2 linked regions of the Telluria mixta genome follow. The protein of the gene in region 2 interacts with the protein of the main gene of each other region in a pairwise test. Links are inferred from orthologs where the notes say so. Each region holds a gene or a part of one and is shown on either strand. Other genes may lie near its edges.

The links. Proteins that work in one complex are often made in the same cells at the same time.
Region 1: the proteins of P0M04_RS11320 (region 2) and P0M04_RS14800 interact in binary tests that used the Escherichia coli proteins (3 or more experiments, as listed by UniProt). The link is inferred for Telluria mixta from one-to-one orthologs.

What each region holds. Positions count from the first base shown.
Region 1 is NZ_CP119520.1:3,326,616-3,331,655, forward strand. The notes cover bases 999-3,899. They hold P0M04_RS14800 (sulfate/molybdate ABC transporter ATP-binding protein), read left to right. Parts: upstream 999-1,862; coding sequence 1,863-2,936; downstream 2,937-3,899. Other genes in these bases: cysW (sulfate ABC transporter permease subunit CysW), read left to right, coding at 999-1,858; P0M04_RS14805 (CysB family HTH-type transcriptional regulator), read left to right, coding at 2,933-3,865. Outside these bases: sulfate ABC transporter permease subunit CysT, read left to right, coding at 100-942; more of cysW, read left to right, coding at 944-998; P0M04_RS14810 (quinone-dependent dihydroorotate dehydrogenase), read right to left, coding at 4,000-5,040. UniProt on the Escherichia coli protein: Part of the ABC transporter complex CysAWTP involved in sulfate/thiosulfate import. Responsible for energy coupling to the transport system.
Region 2 is NZ_CP119520.1:2,540,908-2,544,937, reverse strand. The notes cover bases 1,137-4,030. They hold P0M04_RS11320 (glutamate-5-semialdehyde dehydrogenase), read right to left. Parts: upstream 3,270-4,030; coding sequence 2,004-3,269; downstream 1,137-2,003. Other genes in these bases: holA (DNA polymerase III subunit delta), read right to left, coding at 3,292-4,030; P0M04_RS11325 (CopD family protein), read right to left, coding at 1,352-1,765. In the rest of the region: P0M04_RS11335 (multidrug effflux MFS transporter), read right to left, coding at 1-57. UniProt on the Escherichia coli protein: Catalyzes the NADPH-dependent reduction of L-glutamate 5-phosphate into L-glutamate 5-semialdehyde and phosphate. The product spontaneously undergoes cyclization to form 1-pyrroline-5-carboxylate.

The sequences.
Region 1 (5,040 bases), 790 kb from region 2 along the record:
GCGGGAAACGTCTATGCAAATGAGGAATGCTTCGTTTGTAATATGTCTTTCCAGTGAGATTATTTCGTTCCGTTAGAAGAAATTGTAATAAGGCGACCGATGACCACTTTACTATCCCGTAACAGCGCCAACCGGGTGATCCCCGGGTTCGGGCTCTCGCTCGGGTTCACGATTTTCTATCTGGCGCTGCTGGTGCTGATCCCGCTGTCGGCCATCTTCCTGAAGACGTTCACGATGAGCTGGGATGCCTTCGTGAGCGCCGTGACGTCGCCGCGCGTCATGGCGTCGTACCGCCTGAGCTTCGGCGCCGCGCTGATCGGCGCCGGGATCAACGTCGTGTTCGGGGGCATCGTCGCGTGGGTGCTCGTGCGTTACCAGTTCCCCGGCAAGCGCTTCGTCGATGCGCTCGTCGACCTGCCGTTCGCGCTGCCGACCGCCGTCGCCGGCATCACGTTGACGTCGCTGTATTCGTCCAACGGCTGGATCGGCAAGCACCTGGAGCCGCTCGGCATCAAGGTCGCGTTCACGCCGCTGGGCGTCGTCATCGCGCTGACCTTCATCGGCCTGCCGTTCGTCGTGCGCACGGTGCAGCCGGTGCTGGAAGACGCGGAGCGCGAACTGGAAGAAGCGGCCGCCAGCCTGGGTGCCAGCCCGTGGCAGACCTTTACCCGCGTGATCCTGCCGAGCGTCGTGCCGGCGCTGCTGACGGGCTTCGCCCTCGCGTTCGCCCGCGCCACCGGCGAGTACGGCTCGGTCATCTTCATCGCCGGCAACATGCCGATGATCTCCGAGATCACGCCGCTGTTCATCATCACCAAGCTGGAGCAGTACGACTACACGGGCGCCACGGCCATCGCCGTCGTGATGCTGCTCGTGTCGTTCATCCTCCTGCTGGCCATCAACCTGCTGCAGGCCTGGGCGCGCAAGCGTGCGGGCAAATAATATGAGTGCCGTTCTCGACAATCACCTGAAAGACAAGGCGGCGGTCGTCGCCCAGGCGCCGCGCAAGGCCACCAATACGCTGGAGCCAAGCTGGGTGCGCTATGCGCTGATCGCCGTGGCGCTGCTGTTCCTCACGCTGTTCCTGTTCGTGCCGCTCGTGGCCGTGTTCACCGAAGCCCTGAAGAAGGGCTGGGACACGTACAAGGAAGCCGTCATCGATCCGGACGCGCTGTCCGCCATCAAGCTGACATTCATCGCCGCCGGCATCGCCGTGCCGCTGAACCTCGTGTTCGGCGTGGCCGCCGCGTGGACCATCGCCAAGTTCGACTTCCCCGGCAAGAGCATCCTGCTGTCGCTGATCGACCTGCCGTTCTCCGTGTCGCCCGTGATCGCGGGCCTGATCTATGTGCTGCTGTTCGGTTCGCAGGGCTGGTTCGGCCCGTGGCTGATGGACCACGACATCAAGATCCTGTTCGCCGTGCCGGGCATCGTGCTGGCGACCATCTTCGTCACGTTCCCGTTCGTCGCCCGCGAACTGATCCCGCTGATGCAGGCGCAGGGCAGCGAAGAGGAAGAGGCGGCCCTCGTGCTGGGCGCGTCCGGCTGGAAGACCTTCTTCAAGGTCACGCTCCCGAACATCAAGTGGGGCCTGCTGTACGGCGTGATCCTCTGTAACGCCCGGGCGATGGGCGAGTTCGGCGCCGTGTCGGTCGTCTCCGGCCACATCCGCGGCGAGACGAACACGATGCCGCTGCAGGTCGAGATCCTCTACAACGAATACAACTTCACCGCCGCGTTCGCGATCGCGTCGCTGCTGGCACTGCTGGCCCTCGTGACCCTGGCGGTGAAAACCTTTATCGAATGGCGCATGCACCAGGCCCGGAAGGCCAGCGTGCAGGACCACACCACGGAGTAATACCATGACGATCGAAGTCCAACACATCCGCAAGCAGTTCGGCCAGTTCACGGCCCTGGACGACGTGTCGCTGAAGTTTGCCGACGGCGAGCTGACGGCGCTGCTGGGCCCGTCCGGCTGCGGCAAGACCACGCTGCTGCGCATCATCGCCGGCCTGGAGTTCCCGGACGCGGGCCGCGTGCTGCTCGACGGCGACGACGCGTCGAACCGCCATGTGCGCGAGCGCCAGGTCGGTTTCGTGTTCCAGCATTACGCGCTGTTCAAGCACATGACCGTGTTCGAGAACGTCGCCTTCGGCCTGCGCGTCAAGCCGCGCAAGGAGCGTCCGTCGGAAGCAGTGATCCGCGAGAAAGTGAAAAAGCTGCTGGAGCTCGTGCAGCTGGACTGGATTGCCGACCGCTATCCGCCGCAACTGTCCGGCGGCCAGCGCCAGCGCATCGCCCTCGCGCGCGCCCTCGCCGTGGAGCCCCGCGTGCTGCTGCTGGACGAACCGTTCGGCGCGCTCGATGCGAAAGTGCGCAAGGAACTGCGCCGCTGGCTGCGCCAGCTGCACGACGAGCTGCACGTGACGTCGATCTTCGTCACCCACGACCAGGAAGAGGCGCTCGAAGTGGCGGACCAGGTCGTCCTGATGAACAAGGGCCATATCGAGCAGCTGGGCACGCCTAGCGACGTGTACAACCACCCCGTGTCGCCATTCGTCTACGGCTTCCTGGGCAACGTCAACCTGTTCCACGGCCGCGTGAACGACGGCGTGCTGGCCAGCGGCGACGCCACGTTCCACGCGCCCCAGTTCGCGGACGTGAAGAACGGCGAAGGCATCGCCTACGTCCGTCCCCACGACCTCGACGTCGAGCGCTATGTCGCAGGCGGGGAGGGGGTCGCGGTGAAACTGCGCCGCGCGCACGCGATCGGCCCGCTGGCCCAGCTGGACCTGGAGCGCGCCGACAACGCCCAGATCATCGAAGCCGTCATCCCGAACGAGCGCTATCGCGAACTGGGACTGCGCGACGGCGAGACGCTGCTGGTGAAACCCAAGCGCATGCACGTATTTGTTGATCAGGGAGCGGACATATGAATTTCCAGCAGTTGCGTTCGGTGCGCGAAGCCGCGCGCCGCAATTTTAATTTGACCGATGTGGCGAATGCCCTGTTCACGTCGCAGCCGGGCGTGTCGCGCCAGATCCGTGAGCTGGAGGACGAGCTGGGCGTCGTCATCTTCGAGCGCAACGGCAAGCGCCTGACCGGCCTCACGGATCCGGGCAAGGGCATCCTGAAGATCATCGAGCGCCTGCTCGTCGAAGCGGAAAACCTGCAGCAGGCCAGCAGCGAATACGCCGCGCAGGACAGCGGCACGCTGACGGTCGCCGTCACCCACACGCAGGCGCGCTATGCGCTGCCGCAGGTGGTGCAGGCGTTCCGTACGGCGTTCCCGGGCGTGCGCATCGCCCTGCAGCAGAGTGCGCCGGAACACATCGCGGAATGGGTGCTGTCGGGCCGCGCCGACATCGGCATCGCGACGGAAGGCCTGTCGACGTTCCCCGACCTCGTGTCGTTCCCGTGCTACCGCTGGAGCCACCTCGTCGTCGTGCCGGATGGTCATCCGCTGCTGCAGCAGTCGCCCATCAAACTGTCCGACCTGGCCGAATTCCCGCTGATCACGTACGACGTGGGCTTTACCGGCCGCAGCCACATCGACGCCGCGTTCGCCGCTGCCGGCGTGAGCCCGGACATCATGCTGACGGCGATGGATTCGGACGTCATCAAGCAATACGTGTCGCTGGGGATGGGTGTCGGTATTGTCGCCTCGATGGCGTTCGACCACGGCCGCGACCGCGGGCTGCGTGCGATCGAGTCGTCGCATTTGTTCGCGCCGAACGTGACGCGTCTCGCGGTGCGCCGCGGTGCCTACCTGCGCGCGTATGCCTATGACTTCATTGAGCGCTTCGCGCAGGGCTTTACCAAGATGGATATCGAGAAGGCGCTGCATCCGGTGGTAGCGGATTAAAAGCCGCTACACACAATCGAACGCAACATAAACCAACGTCATTCCCGCGCAGGCGGGAATGACGGTTTATGGGCTAATCCTCATACTTGGGTCCCCGCCTCCGCGGGGACGACGTGCTAGGGCAAACGCCCTTGTCAGCGTTGCGCGCGCAGCGCGTCTGCGCACTCGCGCACGAGTGCGGGCCCCCGGTAGATCAGGCCGCTGTACAACTGCACGAGCTGGGCGCCCGCATCGATCTTGGCCTTCGCATCGCGTCCGCTCAGGATGCCGCCCACGCCGATGATCGGCACGGCGGTGCCGACTTCGGCCCTGAGCGCACGGATCACGATGGTCGACTGCTCGAACACGGGTGCGCCCGACAGGCCGCCCTGTTCGGTCGCGTGGCGCATGCCTTCCACGTCGCGGCGGGCCAGCGTGGTATTGGTGGCGATCACGCCATCGATGCCGTGACGGACGAGGGCGCCGCCGATATTGCGGATCTGGTCGCCGTCGACGTCCGGCGCGATCTTCAGCGCCAGCGGCACGTAGTGGCCGTACTTGTCGGCCAGGCGCGACTGTTCTTCCTTCAGCTGCGACAGCAGGGCATCCAGTTCGGACGCGCCCTGCAGCTGGCGCAGGTTCTTCGTATTCGGCGACGAAATATTCACGGTGACGTAGCTGGCATACGGATACACCTTGCGCAGGCAAGCCACGTAGTCGTCGGCCGCGCGTTCAATGGGCGTGTCGGCGTTCTTGCCGATGTTCAGGCCCAGCACGCCCTGGCGTTCCTGATAGAAGCGCGATGCCTGGACGTTGGCGACGAAGGCGTCGACGCCGCCGTTGTTGAAGCCCATCCGGTTGATGATGCCGCGCGCGGCCGGCAGGCGGAACATGCGCGGCCGCGGATTGCCCGGCTGGGCACGCGGCGTCACGGTGCCGATCTCGATGGAGCCGAAGCCGAGGGCAGCCAGGCCGTCGATGTAGGCGCCGTCCTTGTCCAGGCCGGCGGCCAGGCCGACCGGGTTCGGGAACGTGATGCCCATGACCGTGCGCGGATCCGGTTTCGGTTTCCTGACGATGCCCGTCAATCCCAATGCCGCCGCGCGGCGCAGGGCGGGCAGGGTGACGTTGTGGGCCGTTTCGGGATCGAGAGAGAACAGCAGCGGGCGGGCGAGGGCGTACAGGAGTTTGTCGGA
Region 2 (4,030 bases):
CGGGATCGGGGTGACGGGGTCTTTCGGTAGATTGTCCGGTTCGGGTTCGGGCAGCATCGTTATTCTTCTTTCGGTTTTGCCGCGTCGCGGCGATTGAAGCCGGCCACCATGTCGAAGCGGAACAGGCGGCATTCGAGGGCGCCGTTGAAGAACGGGGTCTTGCGCGATTCCTTCAGGCGCAGCATCTTCGGCAGGCCCAGGTCGGCCGTGAACAGGTACACCGTCCAGCCGGCGAAGCGCTGCTTTAGGGTGGCGGAGAGCTGCTGGTAGAAGCCGACGGCCATCTCGTCCTGCGGAATGGTGGAGTCGCCGCGCACGCCGATCCGCTCGCCGTACGGGGATTGGTCACCAGGAGGCCTGGCTCGCTGGTGGGCGGCTGCACCTGCTGCGCCTCGATCTGCTTCAGCGGCACCTCGAACAGGATGCCGGCCGAGCGCAGGTTATGGCGCGTCATCGCGACCATGTCGCCGGAGATGTCGGAGCCGAAAATGGTTGGCGTCTCCGGCAGCGGGTTCGGCTTGATCGCCGTCTTCATCTCCTGCCAGGCCTTGGTATTGAAGTTCCTGAATTTCTCGAACGCGAAGCGGCGGCGCGCGCCGGGCGGGATGCCCTGCACCATCTGCGCGGCCTCGATCAGGATCGTGCCCGAGCCGCACATCGGATCGAACAGCGTCATGCCCGGCTTCCAGCCCGCCACGCGCAGCAGGCCGGCGGCGAGGTTTTCGCGCAGCGGCGCGTCGCCCGTCTCCTCGCGCCAGCCGCGCTTGAACAGCGCTTCGCCGGACGTGTCGAGGTAGATCGTGAAGTTGCGCTGGTCGAGGAAGCCCATGATGCGCATGTCCGGCGTGCGCGTGTTGACGGACGGGCGGCGGCCGAACTGGTCGCGGAAGCGGTCGCAGACGGCGTCCTTGATCTTCAGCGTGGTGAACTCGAGGCTCGTCAGCGGCGACTTGATTGCGGTGATGTCGACGCGGATCGTGTGGTCGACGCTGAACCAGTCTTCCCACGGCTGTTCGAGCACGAGGTCGTAGATGTCGTTTTCGTTGGCGTAGGTGCGGTTGGCGATGCGCAGCAGCACGCGCGACGCGATTCGCGAATGCAGGTTGATGCGGTACGCGTCGGCGTCCGTGCCCGAGCAGTGCACGCCGCCCGGCACCTGGTTGTGCACCTTCAGCGACGTGCTGCCGGTGGTTTGTGCGATCTCGGCCAGCTCGTCGGCCAGTGCCTGTTCCATGCCGCGCGGGCAGGGGCAGAAATAAGAAGTCATGGGGGTACCCTTTATCCGTTGGTTAAAAACGAAGCGGCCGGGGATGTAGGCCCGGCCGCCAATCAAACTTGTTGAATCTTCAGGTCAGAACGGCTTTACGACGACCAGGATTACGATGGCCAGCAGCAGCAGAACCGGAACCTCGTTGAACACGCGGAACCACTTATGGCTGCGCGTATTGACGCCGCGTTCGAATTTTTTCAGCAGCGAACCACACGCATGATGGTAGCCGATCACGAGGATCACGAGCGCCAGTTTTGCATGCAGCCAGCCGCCCTTGATGCCGAAGCCCAGCCACAGCCACAGGCCCAGCAACAGCGCCGGCACCATCAGGATCGTCGTGAAGCGGTACAGGCGGCGGCCCATGCCGAGCAGGCGCTCGACTACTGCAGGGTTGCTTTCCTGGGCCAGGTTCACGTAGATGCGCGGCAGGTAGAACAGGCCGGCGAACCACGAGGCGACGAAGACGATGTGCAGCGCTTTGATCCAGAGGTACATGCAATTCCTTTATTCAAGAGCTCCAATTCGGGGTCGTAGCACGTTTTCGCAAAAATTCGGGGTCAGAGCACTTTTTAGTGCAATGGCTCTTGAGAATCAACGGGCGCCAAGAGATCGACAAAGTCCCTCTGCCCCGCCTCGCGGATGCAGGCTGCCGCAATTAGAGGCACGTAGGAACAATTGTCCTCAAATGTGCTCTGACCCCGAATTTTCCGAAAAATGTGCTCTGACCCCGAATTTATTTGCGCACTTCGCCGTGGCCAAAGACCACGTATTTCAGCGACGTCAGGCCTTCCAGCCCAACCGGCCCGCGCGCATGCAGCTTGTCGTTCGAGATGCCGATCTCCGCACCCAGGCCATATTCGAAGCCGTCGGCGAAGCGCGTCGACGCGTTGATCATCACCGAGGCCGAATCCACCTCGCGCAGGAAGCGCATCGCGTCCGTGTAATCCTCGGTAACGATGGCGTCGGTGTGCTTCGACGAATACGTGTTGATATGCTCGATGGCCGCGTCGATGCCGTCCACGATCTTCACGGCGAGGATCGGCGCCAGGTATTCCGTGCTCCAGTCCTCTTCCGTCGCGGGCGTCAAATGCGGATAGCCCTGCAGGATCGCCAGCGCTTCCGGATCCGCGCGCAGTTCCACTTCCTTCGTCGCGTACAGCTCGGCCAGTTGCGGCAGCACGGTCGGCGCGATGGCGCGGGCGACGAGCAGCGTCTCCATCGTGTTGCACGTGCCGTAGCGGTGCGTTTTCGCGTTCATCGCGATCGGCAGCGCCTTGGCGATGTCCGCTTTCGCGTCGATGTAGACGTGGCAGATGCCGTCCAGGTGCTTGATCATCGGGACGGTGGCTTCCTTCATCAGGCGCGCGATCAGGCCCTTGCCGCCGCGCGGGACAATCACGTCCACGAATTCCGGCATCGTGATCAGGGCGCCGACGGCGGCGCGGTCCGTCGTCTCGACGACCTGCACGCCGTGCTCCGGCAGGCCGGCGCCGCGCAGGCCTTCGGCCACCAGCGCGGCCAGCGCGCGGTTGCAGTGGATGGCTTCCGAGCCGCCGCGCAGGATGGCGGCATTGCCGCTCTTGATACACAGGCCGGCCGCGTCGACGGTCACGTTCGGGCGCGCTTCGTAGATGATGCCGATCACGCCCAGCGGTACGCGCATGCGGCCCACCTGGATGCCCGTCGGGCGGAATTTCAGGTCGGTGATTTCGCCGATCGGATCGGGCAGCGCGACGATCTGGCGCAGGCCGTCGACCATCGTGGCGATCGCCTTGTCGGACAGCGCGAGGCGGTCCAGCAGCGCCGGTTCCAGGCCGGCGGCGGCCGCCGCTTCCATGTCGCGCGCGTTGGCGGCGCGCAGCTGGTCGGCGTCGCGCTCGATGGCGGCGGCGATCAGGAGCAAGGCCTGGTTGCGGGTGGCGCTGTCTGCGCGCGCCATGCCGCGCGAGGCCGCGCGCGCCTGGCGGCCGATTGTTTGCATGTACTCGGTGATGTCCATCGTGCTTCTTCCAGTGAATTCGTTATGTCGATGCGACTTTCAACGCCAGCTGCAGCATCGCATCCCACGCATCGCCCGCGAACTGCTTCGCGCGCAGGCCCTTGACCATCTTGTCGACCTGCGCCGCCTGCTGCAGCGCCGTTTCCAGGGTCGGCAGCGAAATCCTGCGCAGCGCCGGTTCCATCATGCGCTCGCGCGGGCCCCAGATGCGATATTCCTTCAGCAGGGCCCCCAGCGGGCGTCCCTGCGCCATCCCTGCCTTTAATTTTAGCAGCGTGCGGATTTCTTCGGAGACGGCCCATAAAACCAGCGGCAACGCCTCGCCCTCGCCTTTCAGCCCTTCCAGCATGCGCACGAGGCGGGCCGGGTCGCCGGCCAGCATCGCTTCCGACAATTTGAAGACGTCGTAGCGCGCCACGTTCAGCACGGCGTCATGCACCTGCTCGTATGTGAGCTTGCCCGGCTCGTACAGCAGGCCGAGCTTCTGGATTTCCTGGTGCGCCGCCAGCAGGTTGCCCTCGACGCGGTCGGCGATGAAGTCCAGGCTCTGGCGGTCCGCGCTCTGGTTCTGGCTTGATAAGCGCATGCCGATCCAGCCCGGCAGCTGCGCCCGTTCCACGTTCGGAATCTCGACGTAGACCGCCGCCTGCTGCAGCGCCGCCACCCACGACGCCTTGGCCGTCTGCCAGTCCAGCTTCGGCAGGGTGACCAGGGTGAGGTTGTCGGGATTCAGGTCTTTCGCATAGTTCTGCAGGGCCGCG